4 regions of the Pseudoalteromonas sp. SG45-3 genome follow, and region 1 is predicted to be linked to each of the others. Evidence: predicted binding sites of a transcription regulator. Region 1 holds the regulator's gene; each other region holds the start of a gene.
What was found. Region 1 encodes sigma-54, which starts transcription at its own class of promoters, with help from an activator protein. Its sites were predicted from a motif close to GTTGGCACGNNNNTNGNNT; they were not measured.
Positions count from the first base shown of each region.

Region 2: a site for sigma-54 is predicted at 1,424-1,442, ahead of fliS (flagellar export chaperone FliS). Genes of this name have one in related genera too.
Region 3: a site for sigma-54 is predicted at 1,787-1,805, ahead of H5126_RS11425 (EF-hand domain-containing protein). Genes of this name have one in related genera too.
Region 4: a site for sigma-54 is predicted at 1,979-1,997, ahead of H5126_RS06385 (EF-hand domain-containing protein). Genes of this name have one in related genera too.

Region 1 covers NZ_JACJEN010000004.1:228,595-232,101, reverse strand. Annotated here, with positions in the region: gene rapZ (RNase adapter RapZ) at 1-385, opposite strand, end outside; gene ptsN (PTS IIA-like nitrogen regulatory protein PtsN) at 404-856, opposite strand; gene hpf (ribosome hibernation promoting factor) at 861-1,148, opposite strand; gene H5126_RS07175 (RNA polymerase factor sigma-54) at 1,175-2,674, opposite strand; gene lptB (LPS export ABC transporter ATP-binding protein) at 2,744-3,469, opposite strand; gene lptA (lipopolysaccharide transport periplasmic protein LptA) at 3,466-3,507, opposite strand, start outside.
Region 2 covers NZ_JACJEN010000013.1:27,131-30,637, forward strand. Annotated here, with positions in the region: gene fliD (flagellar filament capping protein FliD) at 1-517, shown strand, start outside; gene H5126_RS14285 (hypothetical protein) at 614-928, opposite strand; gene fliS (flagellar export chaperone FliS) at 937-1,338, opposite strand; gene H5126_RS14295 (sigma-54-dependent Fis family transcriptional regulator) at 1,771-3,207, shown strand.
Region 3 covers NZ_JACJEN010000008.1:78,572-82,078, forward strand. Annotated here, with positions in the region: gene H5126_RS11410 (energy-coupling factor ABC transporter permease) at 1-135, opposite strand, end outside; gene xthA (exodeoxyribonuclease III) at 141-947, opposite strand; gene H5126_RS11420 (hypothetical protein) at 1,188-1,619, shown strand; gene H5126_RS11425 (EF-hand domain-containing protein) at 1,847-2,368, shown strand; gene scpB (SMC-Scp complex subunit ScpB) at 2,520-3,110, shown strand; gene rluB (23S rRNA pseudouridine(2605) synthase RluB) at 3,107-3,507, shown strand, end outside.
Region 4 covers NZ_JACJEN010000004.1:61,105-64,611, forward strand. Annotated here, with positions in the region: gene H5126_RS06375 (hypothetical protein) at 1-243, opposite strand, end outside; gene H5126_RS06380 (sensor histidine kinase KdpD) at 245-1,702, opposite strand; gene H5126_RS06385 (EF-hand domain-containing protein) at 2,033-2,266, shown strand; gene H5126_RS06390 (hypothetical protein) at 2,291-2,518, shown strand; gene H5126_RS06395 (calcium dependent protein) at 2,705-2,941, shown strand; gene H5126_RS06400 (calcium-binding protein) at 2,951-3,187, shown strand; gene H5126_RS21445 (energy transducer TonB) at 3,244-3,474, opposite strand; gene H5126_RS21450 (hypothetical protein) at 3,493-3,507, opposite strand, start outside.

The sequences.
Region 1 (3,507 bases):
GAGTGGTTAATACATCAAGTAATTCTTTTTCTTTTTTGATGGCTAAATCAAGCGGCAACGAGTCTATTGATAGTGGGTGTAATCTGCGTGTTTCTGAAAAGCGTTTGATCAATGTCTGATCGTCGCTATCTAAATAAAACAACGTAGGGTTTGCAAAGCCAGGTAAGTATTCAAGAATATCGTTAAATTCATCTTGTTCTTTAGGGATGTTGCGCACATCAATGCTAACAGCAATTTTATCGTAGCTATCAGACACACTGCGAACTAATGAAGGTAGTAGGTTTACTGGAATATTATCTACGCAATAATAACCTAAATCTTCTACAACGCGCAAAGCAACCGACTTTCCAGAACCAGAACGGCCGCTTATGATAATTAACTCCATTTAACACCCTTTATAAAACTATGATTGATCGACAATAACTTGGTAAAGCTCAGTATCAGATTTTGCACTGCGTAACTGTTTACAAAAATCTTTGTTGTTTAGTTTATCAGCAATGGTTGCTAGAGTCTTTAAGTGCTGCTGGTTATCGCCATCTGGTACGATGAGTGCGACAAAAATATCAACAGGGCGATTATCGATTGCATCAAAGTTTATTGGAGTTTCGCTAACGAGCACTAAAGCCAAAGGCTCTTCTGCACCGCTCATTCTTCCATGAGGAATAGCAATGCCACGCCCTATACCTGTACTACCTAATTTCTCTCTGCTCATTAAAGCATTAAGAATATCTTGTTGCGGTAAATACGGAAGTTTGTCGTGAGCAAGTTCGCTAATGAACTCTAAAATTCTTTTTTTGCTATTAAAAAGGACCGCAGCTTTGCTGCAGTCCTGGCATATAAGTGAACTTAATTTCATCATATTAGTGTCGAGCAAGCTTCTCTTTGTGTTTGATTACTTGGCGATCGAGCTTGTCGATCAACGAGTCAATAGCGGCATACATATCTTGATGTTCTGTAGAGGCAAATAGCTCAGCACCGCTTACGTGTATTGTGGCTTCTGCTTTTTGATTTAATTTTTCTACATCGAGAATGACATGAACATTATTAATATGATCAGAGTGTCTTTCAAGCTTCGCAAATTTAGTATTAATATAGTCTCTTAGTGAATCGGTTAATTCTACGTGACGACCAGTTAAGTTTAGTTGCATAAGCATTACCCTCTTAGTTTAGCGTCTTAAATCAGACTTTTACGCTGATTTGACGGTGGAATAGCAAGAGATTCGCGGTATTTTGCGATTGTACGTCTCGCTACTTTAATTCCTTGCTCAGCCAATATATCCGCTATTTTGCTATCACTCAATGGTTTTGCTGAGTTTTCTGCTGCGATTAATTTTCGGATAAGCGCACGTATTGCTGTAGATGAACATTCACCACCGTTTTCAGTACTTACATGGCTTGAGAAAAAATATTTAAGCTCAAATATACCACGGGGTGTATGCATGTACTTTTGAGTAGTAACACGCGAAATTGTCGATTCGTGCATTTCTACCATTTCAGCCACATCATTTAAAACCATTGGTTTCATGGCTTCAGGGCCATGTTCAAAAAAGCCTTGTTGTTGCTTAACAATACAATTAGTAACTTTTAATAGCGTGTCGTTTCTACTTTCTAAGCTTTTAATAAACCATTTAGCTTCTTGTAAATGTGAGCGAATAAACTGGCTGTCGCCACTTGATTTTACAGTGCGAGACATTGCTGCGTATTGGCTATTAACACGAATTTTAGGCATGCTATCTGGGTTTAATTCGACAACCCAGCGGCCTTTAATTTTTTTAACTGACACATCAGGAATAACATACTCAGATTCTTCCCTTACAATAGTATCTGCAGGTTTTGGGTTGAGAGTATGTATTAGTGTCATTACTTCTTTAAGCTCTTCTTCTTTGAGCTTAGTTTTTTTCATTAATGTACGATAGTCGCGAGCTGCTAATAGATCAATATGCTCGGTTAAAATCATTTTCGTTTCATTAATATAAGGTGTTTCTTTATCAAATTGATTAAGCTGAATACACAAACACTCTTGTAAACTACGTGCAGCAATACCAACAGGATCAAACAGTTGGATGCGTTTTAATACCGCTTCAATTTCATCAAGTTCGACTTCGTTATCATCTTCGTTTTCTTGATTAAAGCTTTCTAAAATCTCTTCGCAGCTTAGTGTTAAAATACCTGAATCATCGACAGCTTCTACAATAGCAATAGCAATAGCTTCGTCTGTAGGGCTAAATGGCGTTAGTTGTAATTGCCACATTAAATACTCATGGAGCGTTTCAGTAGAGGCGCCTTGGTATATTGATTCGTCTTCGGGCATTGGACCTGATGAGGCTGCAGGAGCGGCACTCATGTACTCATCCCAACTAACATCCATAGCCATGTCGTCACTTAGCGTGTCTTTTGCAAGTGCTTCACCAGTATCTTGTTCATATTCGCTCGGAGCATCATCAGCAGATGCGCTAACAGTTATGTCATCGGTATCAGCTTTTTGCTCGTTTTTACCAGCAGCGTCTTCGGAATAGTCTGCCTCTTCAACCTCTAATAGTGGATTACTGTCGAGAGCTTCTTGTATTTCTTGCTGGAGATCCAATGTACTGAGTTGCAACAAACGAATAGCTTGTTGCAACTGTGGAGTCATTGTAAGTTGCTGGCCCATGCGCAGCTGTAGTGATTGCCTCATGTATCTCTAACAATCCTTTTATGTTGTTATAATTAATACTAGCAGATGCTTAAAGACATGGCGTAAATGTTACAGCCTAAATTGCTCGCCTAAGTAAACATCGCGTACTGTTTTATCATTTAATACGTGTTCTGGAGTACCTGATGCAATCAGCTCCCCATGAGAAACAATGTAGGCTTTTTCACAAACATCAAGGGTCTCTCTTACGTTATGGTCGGTAATTAATACACCAATCCCACGATTTTTAAGATGTTCTATTATTTTCTTTATATCTAATACCGAAATAGGGTCAACACCGGCAAACGGTTCATCCAGTAATATAAATTTAGGATCTGCTGCCAGCGCTCGTGCTATTTCTACACGACGACGTTCTCCACCCGATAATGCCATACCTTGGCTATCACGAATGTGTTGTATGCTAAATTCATCTAATAAGTTATTGAGCGTGTCTTCTCTGGCTTGTTTATTTAGTTCTTTGCGTGTTTCTAAAATGGCCATTAAGTTTTGATAAACAGTCAGCTTTCTAAAAATCGATGACTCTTGTGGTAAGTAGCCTATGCCTAATCTAGCACGACTATGCATAGGTAAAAGAGTAATATCGTTATCATCAATAGATATTTTACCTTTGTCGCTAGGAACAAGCCCTACAATCATATAAAAAGTCGTTGTTTTACCAGCACCGTTAGGGCCAAGTAAGCCAACTATACTGCCAGCTTGTACTTCAAGGCCGACGTTTTTTACAACTTCACGACCTTTATAGCTTTTTGCCAATAGTTCTGCTTTTAATGTGCTCATGGTTGACCTTTATCGCCTTTTTTACTTTTTTTAGCTTC
Region 2 (3,507 bases), on a different contig from region 1:
AGGTGCCTCAAGTGAAGCGGGTGCAGGAGTCATGGCTGGAGATTCACTACTTCGAGGCGTTATGTCAAAGCTTCGTAGTGAAATAACTGAATCAGTTGATTTAGGTGACGGTAACTCGTTATCACTTTCGCGGCTAGGTGTAGAAACAGACCGTTATGGTGTTTTAACGCTAAATACAGAAACACTCGATGAGCAAATAGACGCAGATGTAAATTTAGTGCAGCAGTTTTTTGTAGGTAATGACGATGATGGCTTCGCACAGTCTTTTGATGAGCTAATGAGCTTTTATACAGATTCTGACGGCATTATCCAAAACCGAATTGATAGTAAAACAAATCAGCTAGACGATTTAGATGATCAGCGCTTGGACCTTGCCAGTAAAATGGAGTCGCTATCGTCTCGCTTATATGCTCAATATAATGCGATGGATTTATTAGTGGCGAGCCTTAATAACACCAGCAGTTATGTTCAAGCTCAATTAGAGAATATGCCAGGCGTAGTACGAGATAACTCTTAGTAGATAAGTATGATATTAAATTAATAACTAAATTAAGAAAGCACAAAAAAACCGTTATTTAAAACGGTTTTTTTGTGTTTTCTATTTAAGTAGATTTTAGCGACTTGCTTTATAAGCTTTAATCGCCTTACCTGATTTTTTATGTTTAATAATAGCTTTAGATGACTCGTTTTTTGCACTATTCGCTTTTACTAAAATAGTATTTATACGAAGCTGAACTAATTCTAATTGCTCTGCGCTTGGGCCGTCGCTGCTCTCGCACCATTGCTTTAGTTCAACATTTAAAGTGTCTAAAAGAGGCTGAGCTTCGTCTGCATTATCATCATTTACTAACACTTCAATTTTACTAAGCAAGTTTTGTATGAGCTCAGAGTAGTTAGTTAATGGCTCTGAAAATGTTGGCGAGTCCATAATTGAAATTAAACCGCAGGGCTTCGTTGATCTAGCGGAATATTATCCCAGCCTTCTTTAATTTCTTTAACAATACTTGATACTTCCACAATTGCTTCAATATCGTTGTTTATGTTCGCTTGCGTTAAACGGCGCTGGCAGTAATCGTAAAGTGCCAATAAATTGTTAGAAATACTAGGGTCTTGTTCTACTTCTAAATTAAGTGCGTCTTGCAGTGCACCAAATAATAAAACACAGGCTGAAATGTTTTCACCTTTTTTTTGTATTTCTTTGCGCTCAATAAACCCTTTTGTTGCTGCTAAGCGACCGATAATATTACTGAATATAAGGTTTATTTGTTCGTAAGGAGCCATTTCGGCAATACTACTGGCACGAACTTGACTGTATTTTTTTACTGAGACATGAGCCATGGGAAAATCCTAAAATTTAAAACGATAAAATTATGTGAAAGCTAATACAAAAAATTAATTAAGCTTTTATACTTTTATAAGAACAAAGCAATATTAATGCCAAGCATTTTCACTTATTTATGTATCGGCATTTGTAACTTCAACTTAAATTTATAATTGAGTTTATTTACTAACAATAGCATTTTTATTGCAGAGTAAATTAATTTTTAGGGCTAAGTTATAGTTAGGTAATAGTTAGGTAATAGTTAAGTAATGGCTAAGTTAAAACTATAACCCATACTTAATGATTAACTATTAAGTATGATTGACTTAACTAGCCCGCCTGTTTTTTGGCGTTTATGTCAAAAAACTGCCGCTATCACTTGCATCCATGCTGAACTGGCTTACAATTTAACTAATTATACAAATTAGTGAAAGTACGGCTCGCTAAATATGATCTTGATTTTAGATAATAATAACAACCGCGCAATAGGATTAAATGCTTCACTTGGCTTTATTGGTGAGGCTGCTCAACTATTAAGCGAAGACTGCTTTGAACAAGAATGCAAAAAATATCAGCAGCAAGAATGCATGATTATTTTAGGAGCGTTGCAATCACTTGACCACGAAAGCTTAATTAAACGCTATCCAACATTACCCTTTTTGTTAATTGGCGAAACGCTAAAACCACTATTAAGTATAGCTAATGTAGTGGGGCTTATTTGCGAGCCGTTTAATCACGAAGTAACAACTCAGTTACTTCACGACTGCCAGCAGTATCAGCGTATGCTGCCTAATGAGCATAAGCATTCTAAACCACATAAAACTTTTGATGGACTTGTTGGTGAAACAGAGGCAGTCAAAGATGTTCGCTTTTTAATTGAACAAGTGGCAAAAACTGATGCTAATGTTTTAATTTTGGGCGAATCAGGCACAGGTAAAGAAGTGGTTGCCCGTAATGTACACTTGCTTTCAAAGCGCATTAATGGACCGTTTGTACCTGTAAACTGTGGTGCTATTCCGGCAGAGCTGCTCGAAAGTGAACTATTTGGCCACGAAAAAGGCGCGTTTACTGGTGCTATATCGGCTCGTAAAGGGCGCTTTGAACTAGCTCAAGGCGGGACGCTATTTTTAGATGAAATAGGCGATATGCCACTGCAAATGCAAGTTAAGTTGCTGCGAGTATTGCAAGAACGCAGCTACGAACGTGTTGGTGGTACAAAGGCAATCCAAGCTGATGTACGCGTTATTGCGGCCACGCATCGTAATCTTGAAACAATGATTGAAGAGGGTAGTTTTAGGGAAGATTTATATTACCGTTTAAATGTATTCCCTATCGAAAACCCATCGCTGAGTGAACGAGCTGATGATATTCCGCTGCTTTTAAAAGAGTTAATGCGCCGTGTTAACGACCAGACTGGTTCTACCGCTAAGTTTACAGAGCGCGCAGTTGAGAGCTTAAAAGAACATGCTTGGCCTGGTAATATTCGTGAGCTTGCTAATTTGGTGGAGCGTATGGTTATTATGTTCCCTGACAAAGTGGTCGATATTCCTGATTTACCTAACAAATATCGTTACATTGAAGTTGAAGCCTACGAGCCAGAATACCCTGAAGAGTTAATGGAAAAAGACGCCTTTAACGACATATTTAGTACAGGCTTTAGTGATTACGAAAGTGAGCCAGACGCTGAGTTTAGCCAAACGGGTAGTGGGCTATTACCTGATGATGGTATTGAACTTAAAGATTATTTAGCAGAGCTTGAAATTAGCTTAATTACCCAAGCGTTAGAGCGCTATGATTACGTTGTAGCTCGCGCTGCAGAGATATTAGGGGTTCGCAGAACAACACTCGTTGAGAAAATGAAAAAGTATAATCTTTCACGAGATTAGAAGTACGAAAATGGTGAAATACTTTTCGTTATTTATTATTCATTTGTGATCAATCACTTTACGGGCTTTGCCCGTCACGCAAGCATGGCGTCTACAAGATAACCCAAACTTAAACCTTGGCGGTAGACGCTGAGTTTGCTCGCGTGAAAAGCGTAGCTTTTAATCATTTAAATAAAACGTTATTTCACAAAGAGAAAAACGAAGGTAAATGAGAAACCATAGTCAATTTACGCTTTACTTTTCTAAAGCGCAGCGTCTCTTAACCTCTTTGTGAACTAATCACTTTTATGGTTATAAATC
Region 3 (3,507 bases), on a different contig from region 1:
TAACGCACATGCAAGAACTCCAGTTTGACGGGCTGGCGTATTAAGCAATGTTTTATATGTTTTTTTATCAAAGCTTAGTAGGGCAATAATAATTACAAGGGCCCAAAGTAGCCCTTGTATTGTTATGCTGAGCATAGTAATTACTTAAATGTTGACCATATAGGGGCATGATCTGAGGGTTTTTCAATACCGCGCAGTTCGTAGTCAATACCACTATCTATACAGCGTGCTGCAAGCTCATTAGTTGCAAGTACTACATCTATTCGAAGCCCTCGGTTATCTACAAACCCTTTAGAGCGATAGTCAAACCACGAATATTGATCGTCTGTTTCTGGGTTTTGTTCTCTAAAGGTGTCTTTAAAGCCCCAATTAAGTAATGTTGCAAGCCATTCACGCTCTACCGGTTGGAAAGAACATTTACCCGTTTTTAACCAACGCTTTGCATTAACTTCGCCAATACCAATATCTAAATCGGTGGGTGATATGTTGATATCGCCCATAACAATGACGTCTTGATCGGGGGTGTGGTTGGTTTCAAGGTGTGTCATTAAATCTTTATAAAATTGTCGTTTATAAGGGAATTTAGTTTCGTGATTAATATTATCACCTTGTGGGAAATAGCCATTCATGACTGTAAGGTCGCGACCGTTATCTTGTTCAACAGTGACGCTTATCATGCGTTTTTGCGATTCCTCTGTATCGGTAGCAAAGCCTTTTAAGACCGATTTAGGCTCTTTTTTGCATAACATAGCTACGCCATAATGGGCTTTTTGGCCATGAAAGTAGACGTGATATCCCATTTTTTGTACATCTTCTAGTGGGAATGCTTCGTCATGAACTTTAATCTCTTGCAAGCCAATAACGTCTGGTTGATGTTTGTCGATAATTGCTTGTAATTGGTGGAGACGAGCACGCAGACCATTGATATTGAAAGAAATCACTTTCATAAAATTTACCTTAAAATTGGATCTATTTAATGAATTAAATTGTATCAGTAAATACGCGTACATAACATGACTGAAATGAGAAAATAGCTGCACAAATGTTGATCAATTGGTGAGTAAGGTTTAAACATTGTAAATGCAGTATTAATTTTTTAAATAAATAAAAAATTCAATTGAACTTAACTTTATTGAATATATAATGCGCGAAATTCACTTGTTTAGCTCGTTCAAATAGGATCTCTCATGAAAACACAACTACTTTTAGCTACTGCTTTATTAGCATCTGCAACTGCTTCAGCACAAAGCAATACTTACTTCAGTCAAGATAATAAAATTGAGTCTAAGTTATGTGTACTAAGCGCAAACGAAGGCTTTAGTGTTGCTCGTAAAGAAGCTGCTCAGCACGGTGTTTACTTATCTCGTTTTTCTAAAAGCATTTTATGTAATGGTGAAGATATTCGCGATATTGCTAAAAAAACGACATTAAGCAACGCATCAGTTGAGAAAGTAGAAGTATTTGCAAAAGACGCTCAACAAGAAACTCAATTATGTATGACGGCTTTAAAACAAGGTTTAGCACCTGTTCGTCAAAAAATTGGTAACTTAAACTCATTAAAATGTAATGGTCAAAACGTTACTGAGTTTGTTAAACGCTACCAAAACGCAGCAATCTAATTATTAGCTGAACTATATAACTAAAATTGAGATACCTGGTTTTTTACCGGGTATTTTTTTGCAAAAATTACAAGGTTGTTTGCAAAGCTTGCAAGCTTAACTTGTTGAAACTGTTCAATAAATGCACCAACCAAGATTAAGTTATTGATTCTTATAAGTTAACTATTATTGGCATTGGATTTGTATTAGTTAAAGTGACATTTAATTAATTACGAAGGATACGTCTTATGAAAAAGTTAACATTAGCAGCCACTATTTTAGCATCATTAAGCCTAGCGGCTTGTTCATCTAATCAGGGTCTTGAAAGAATAGACAGTGACTTTGCAAGTTTAGATAATGACAGCGATGGCTACATCTCAAAAGTTGAAGCTGATGACGATAGCATTTGGGGCCATTTTTCAAATATTGATACCAATATGGATAACGAAATTAGCCGCAAAGAATTCAACTCTTACATGAAGTTAAACAATGGTAAAGTAGCCACTGATTCTGAAGTAAGTGAGTCGGCATTTAAAGCTGAAATCGCTAAATTCGATAAAATTGAAAGCAGCTTTTCAAGCTTAGATAACGACAGTAATGGCTATATTTCGGTAGTTGAAGGTAACGATGATGATATTTCAAATCACTTTGGTTACATGGATAAAAACCAAGATAAGCGCATCAGTAAAAGCGAGTTTATGGGTTACATTAAAAAATACGGTAACGCAGTAGCTGAAGATGATGCATTAGAAGCCATTAAACACAGCTAATATTTGTTGTTTTAAAGAGTAAATTAGAAGCCAGTGATAATCACTGGCTTTTTTGTATTTAAAATCTAGTTATTTAGTAGATATATTTTCCTAGTTTGGTGTTGTTCTGTCATAATAGATGGCTGTGTATTTTTATTTGTTAAGAGTGTGTATGGCGGGTCGGCGAATTAGTGATGAACAACTAGTTGAGATCATTGAAGCAGCTATTTTTGTTGCAGATAAGCCTGTTAGTAAACGCCACCTTAAAGATACTGTATTAATAGATTTAGCTATTTCTATGGCGCGAATAAACGACGCAATAGATACAATACAAGAACATTTTCAAACTCGTGGTATTCGCTTAGTTGAAGTTGGTAGTGGGTATCGTTTTCAGGCATGTAGTAGTTTAAGCCCTTGGTTAAATAACTTGTGGCAAGAACGCGCACCAAAATACTCACGTGCTTTACTGGAAACATTATCACTTATTGCATATAGGCAGCCCATTACGCGCGGTGAAATTGAGCAAGTAAGGGGTGTTACTACGGGTTCGAATATTATTAAAACCCTACTCGAAAGAGAGTGGGTTAAAGTGGTAGGGCATAAAGAGGTTCCGGGTAAGCCGGCTTTATATGCAACTACTAAACAATTTTTAGATTATTTTTCGTTAACTGGACTTGAAAACTTACCTGCGCTGCCAACAGAGCAGCAAAGTAAAATTAACCAGTTATTGAGCGATCCTTCTGTGAGAGAACCATCCGAATGAGTATTATACAAGGTGAAAAGTTACAAAAAGTCTTAGCCCGTGCAGGCGTAGGCTCACGCCGTGAAATGGAAAAATACATTGATGCAAACCGCGTTAGTGTAAACGGTAAAGTGGCAAAGTTAGGAGACCGTGTTGAAGAAACCGATTTGATTCGTGTTGACGGGCACACTGTAAAGATTGAAGAAAAAGCAGATAGAATCTGTCGTGTGATTATGTATAACAAACCCGAAGGTGAGTTAAGCACACGTAAAGATCCAGAAGGGCGTCGTACAGTATTTGACCGACTTCCTCGTATTGATGGTGAGCGTTGGATTGCGGTTGGCCGATTAGACGTTAATACTTCGGGTTTGATGCTCTTTACTAATGATGGTGAATTAGCTAACCGCTTGATGCACCC
Region 4 (3,507 bases), 170 kb from region 1:
TTTAAACCCGCCACACTGATTAGCGTGCCATGCAATAACTTGCTCTGCAGGAGGATAGCTTGGTTCAATTTTTGGTCTAGGTTTTGGACTAGGGTTACTGTTTTTGTCGGTCGTTTTTTTTGTATCGACCACAGGTGCAGGTGTAATTGACACACGCTCTTCTTGCCCATTATTAATTTCACAACCTGATATAACCATGCTGCTACTGAGCACACATAAAATAGCGATTAAACGCAAGCGCATGTTAATTAACTCCTAGATTTTTTGTTATGGGAATTTTAATTGAAAACCGGCAACCATGTGGCTCGTTATGCTCAACACTAAGTGTACCTCTTAGCTGTTCAACAGACTCTTTTACAATAGTTAAACCCAGCCCACTGCCTTGCAGCGTAACATTTTTACTGTGTTTACCTTGATAAAATGCGCTGAAAATTTGAGTTTTTTCTTGCTCTTTAATACCGCACCCTTTATCAAGTACAACGATACAAAGCTGGTTTTGCTCAAGCGCTAAATTAATAGTAACGCTTTGCTTATCTTGTGAAAATTTTAAGCCATTTGAAATAAGCTGAATTAAAATCATCTCAATAAGCTCACTAGGTAAAGCAAGCGGTTTGTTAGGTAAAGTATTTTGCCACTGCAGAGCTTGCTGACGCGCAGTTAAGCGATGCTCAAAATGGCTATTAATTTTATTAATAAGAAGACTAAATTCAACTTCGCTTAGGCTATCTTTACTGGTGCGAATAGCATTATAACTCAGCAAGCTGTCAATCATTGTACGAAGGCGCACCATAGATTGGCTAATAAGCTCAAGCACTGCTTTTTGCTCAGCGGTAATTGGACCTACTATTTCATCAGTTAATAAGTCAGTGCCTTCGACCATTGAAGCAAGCGGCGTTTTTAGCTCATGAGTTACATGGCGTAAAAAAGTATCTTTTTGCTGCTCAAGCATATGAAGCTGTTCTTGTACCCATTGGAGCTTTTCTCCTAGCTCAACAAGCTCAGCTGAACCTTTCACAGATATTTTTTGCTGCCAATGCCCCTGCCCAAGCTTATCAATAACCGTAGTTAACCCTTTTAGCCGCCCACTTATGCGCCATAAAAAACCTCCCCCAACAATTAAAGTCAGTGGGATAAGTGCCACCAGCCAGTTTATAAATGACGCTTGCAGGCTTGTAAGCTCATTTTGGTTATTGGTAATTTGCGCTTCGTTTTTATCACGTAACCATAAAGTAAGTTCAGCAATTAAATCGCTCACTGGCACAAATAGCTCAGCTTGTTGTTGTTTTTGCTCAACGAGTTTTACATGCGCGGTTTGTAAGGTGGTATATAAGCGTTGCCATTGGTTGATATACTCTTTATTCGTGTTTACAAATTTGAGTTCATCAATGCTTTGTAGGGATGATTGCCATTTATCGACAATGAGCTTATCAAGCGATTCACTTTTTAATACCCAGTTTTGCCTAGTAGCGCGTTCAAGGCTGTTGAGTTCTTGCTTTAAAGTGTTAAACGATTTGGTAACTTGGTAGTTGCTACTCACAATACTTTGAGTAACCGCTAATTGCTTATTAAGCGCATTTAAAAATACGATCACCACTATAGAAAGCGGCAGTAACGAAAGCAGCATACTCATTGCAAATTGCCCAATTAAATTAGGCCGCCAGTTAAGCATTGCTTGGTATTTTTTAGCTATGGTTGCTGGCATTTCGTTTAGTCCTTTTAAGTTAAGCGTTCTATTATTAAGTGCTTACCTTATACACTAGCTGAACCAGCAATTATATTTAATACGATTAACAGCCAGCACTACAAAACAATGTGTCGCCAAATAGAGACAACGTAACTCGTTGATTTTAATAAACTCCCTTTTAACCCCATTAAATAGTGTTGCAAAAGGCGCACAAAAATTACAATAAACCCAGTAAAAACTTCTCACTGGCTTAAAGCTAAAACAATAACCAATTGAAAAATAACAACAATTATTATTGGCACCATTTTTGTAATAGGAGTAATAACTTTAATCAATAAGGAAATAATTATGAACAAACGCATTTTAGTAATTTCATCATTACTGGCTTTAGGCTTTTTAGGCGCTAATGCACACGCAATGGACGTTCACGCGACTTTTAACGAACTTGATAAAGACAGTAACGGCACATTAAGTGAAGCCGAAGCAGGTGAAGATGCTGTGTTACACGAGAATTTTTCTCAAATTGATACTAATCAAGATGGGCAATTGTCGCTAGATGAATTCAAAAAATTTATTCAATAAACTCATTTAATAAGGAACGTGATTATGAAACAACTTATAGCCGCTTTTTCATTAATGTTTTTAGCAATTAGTGCCACCGTAATTGCATCGCCAACAAATGTGCGTTTTGCCCACTTAGATAAAGACATGGACGGACAAATATCAATTGCAGAAGCAAAGGAAGATAAGGAAGTAATGAGACAATTTGCCGACTTAGATGAAGACGGTGATGAAAAGGTCTCAAAAAAGGAATTTGAAAGCTTTAAACCTTAATGAGTAATTACTGATTAAGCTTTACTTAAGCTTGTTATAGGTAAACTGGAATTAAAAGCATTTGCCATAATCCCTGAGGGAGTGTGTAAAAGGATTTAATGTTGGGAGTTAAATTACGGCAAGTGCTTTTTCCTTTTCACTTTATTTTAGCCACAAACTTTAAATACATCTTTTGGAAGGAACACCATGAAGATACTTCCCCTTATTATAAGCATCTTAATGCTATTAAGCTTTGATGCCGCTGCACTTGATGTAAAGCAACGCTTTGATCACCTCGATAGCGACAAAAGTGGCTATTTAACGCATGACGAACTTGATCCCCAACCACAACTATTAAACACATTTGTAAAATGGGACAAAAACCAAGATAACCAAATTTCGTTAATCGAATTTAAAAATTACCTTACCAATAACCTCTACTGAGTATTTTTCATGAAAAAAACAAGCTATATAGCGCTTTTTGCGTTTAGTATTTTTAGCACATTAGGCTTTGCTGCAAGCAACAATGTTGCAGAGCAATTTGAAAAACTTGATAGAAACCAGGATGGTTTTTTAACACGTTCAGAAACCGCTGTAGACCCCGCTTTGTGGTCTCGATTTTCAAGCTATGATCAAGACAAAGACGGCAAGCTAACGCTAAGTGAATACAGTTTATATGCAAGTAAGTAGTCTTATAGCTAGGTACACAAACACCTAGCTTATTATATTTATACTATTAATTACGTTCAGACTTTATTTTTAGAACAATGCGCTAAGTACTCTGCATCAGTAGGTTTTGGGCTCACCATAAAATCCATTTTGAGATAAGTTAGAATCGGTTGCTTACTCGTATTTTCAACTGTCGGTTTCCAGCGCCATAAACCCACAGCAGCTGCCGCATCAATATCAAACACGCCCTCAGGGTAAGACGAGACAACCTTATACCCTTGGACTTCACCTTGTGAATTAATTAACATAGCAAACTCAACACAGCCTTAAATACTTTTCTT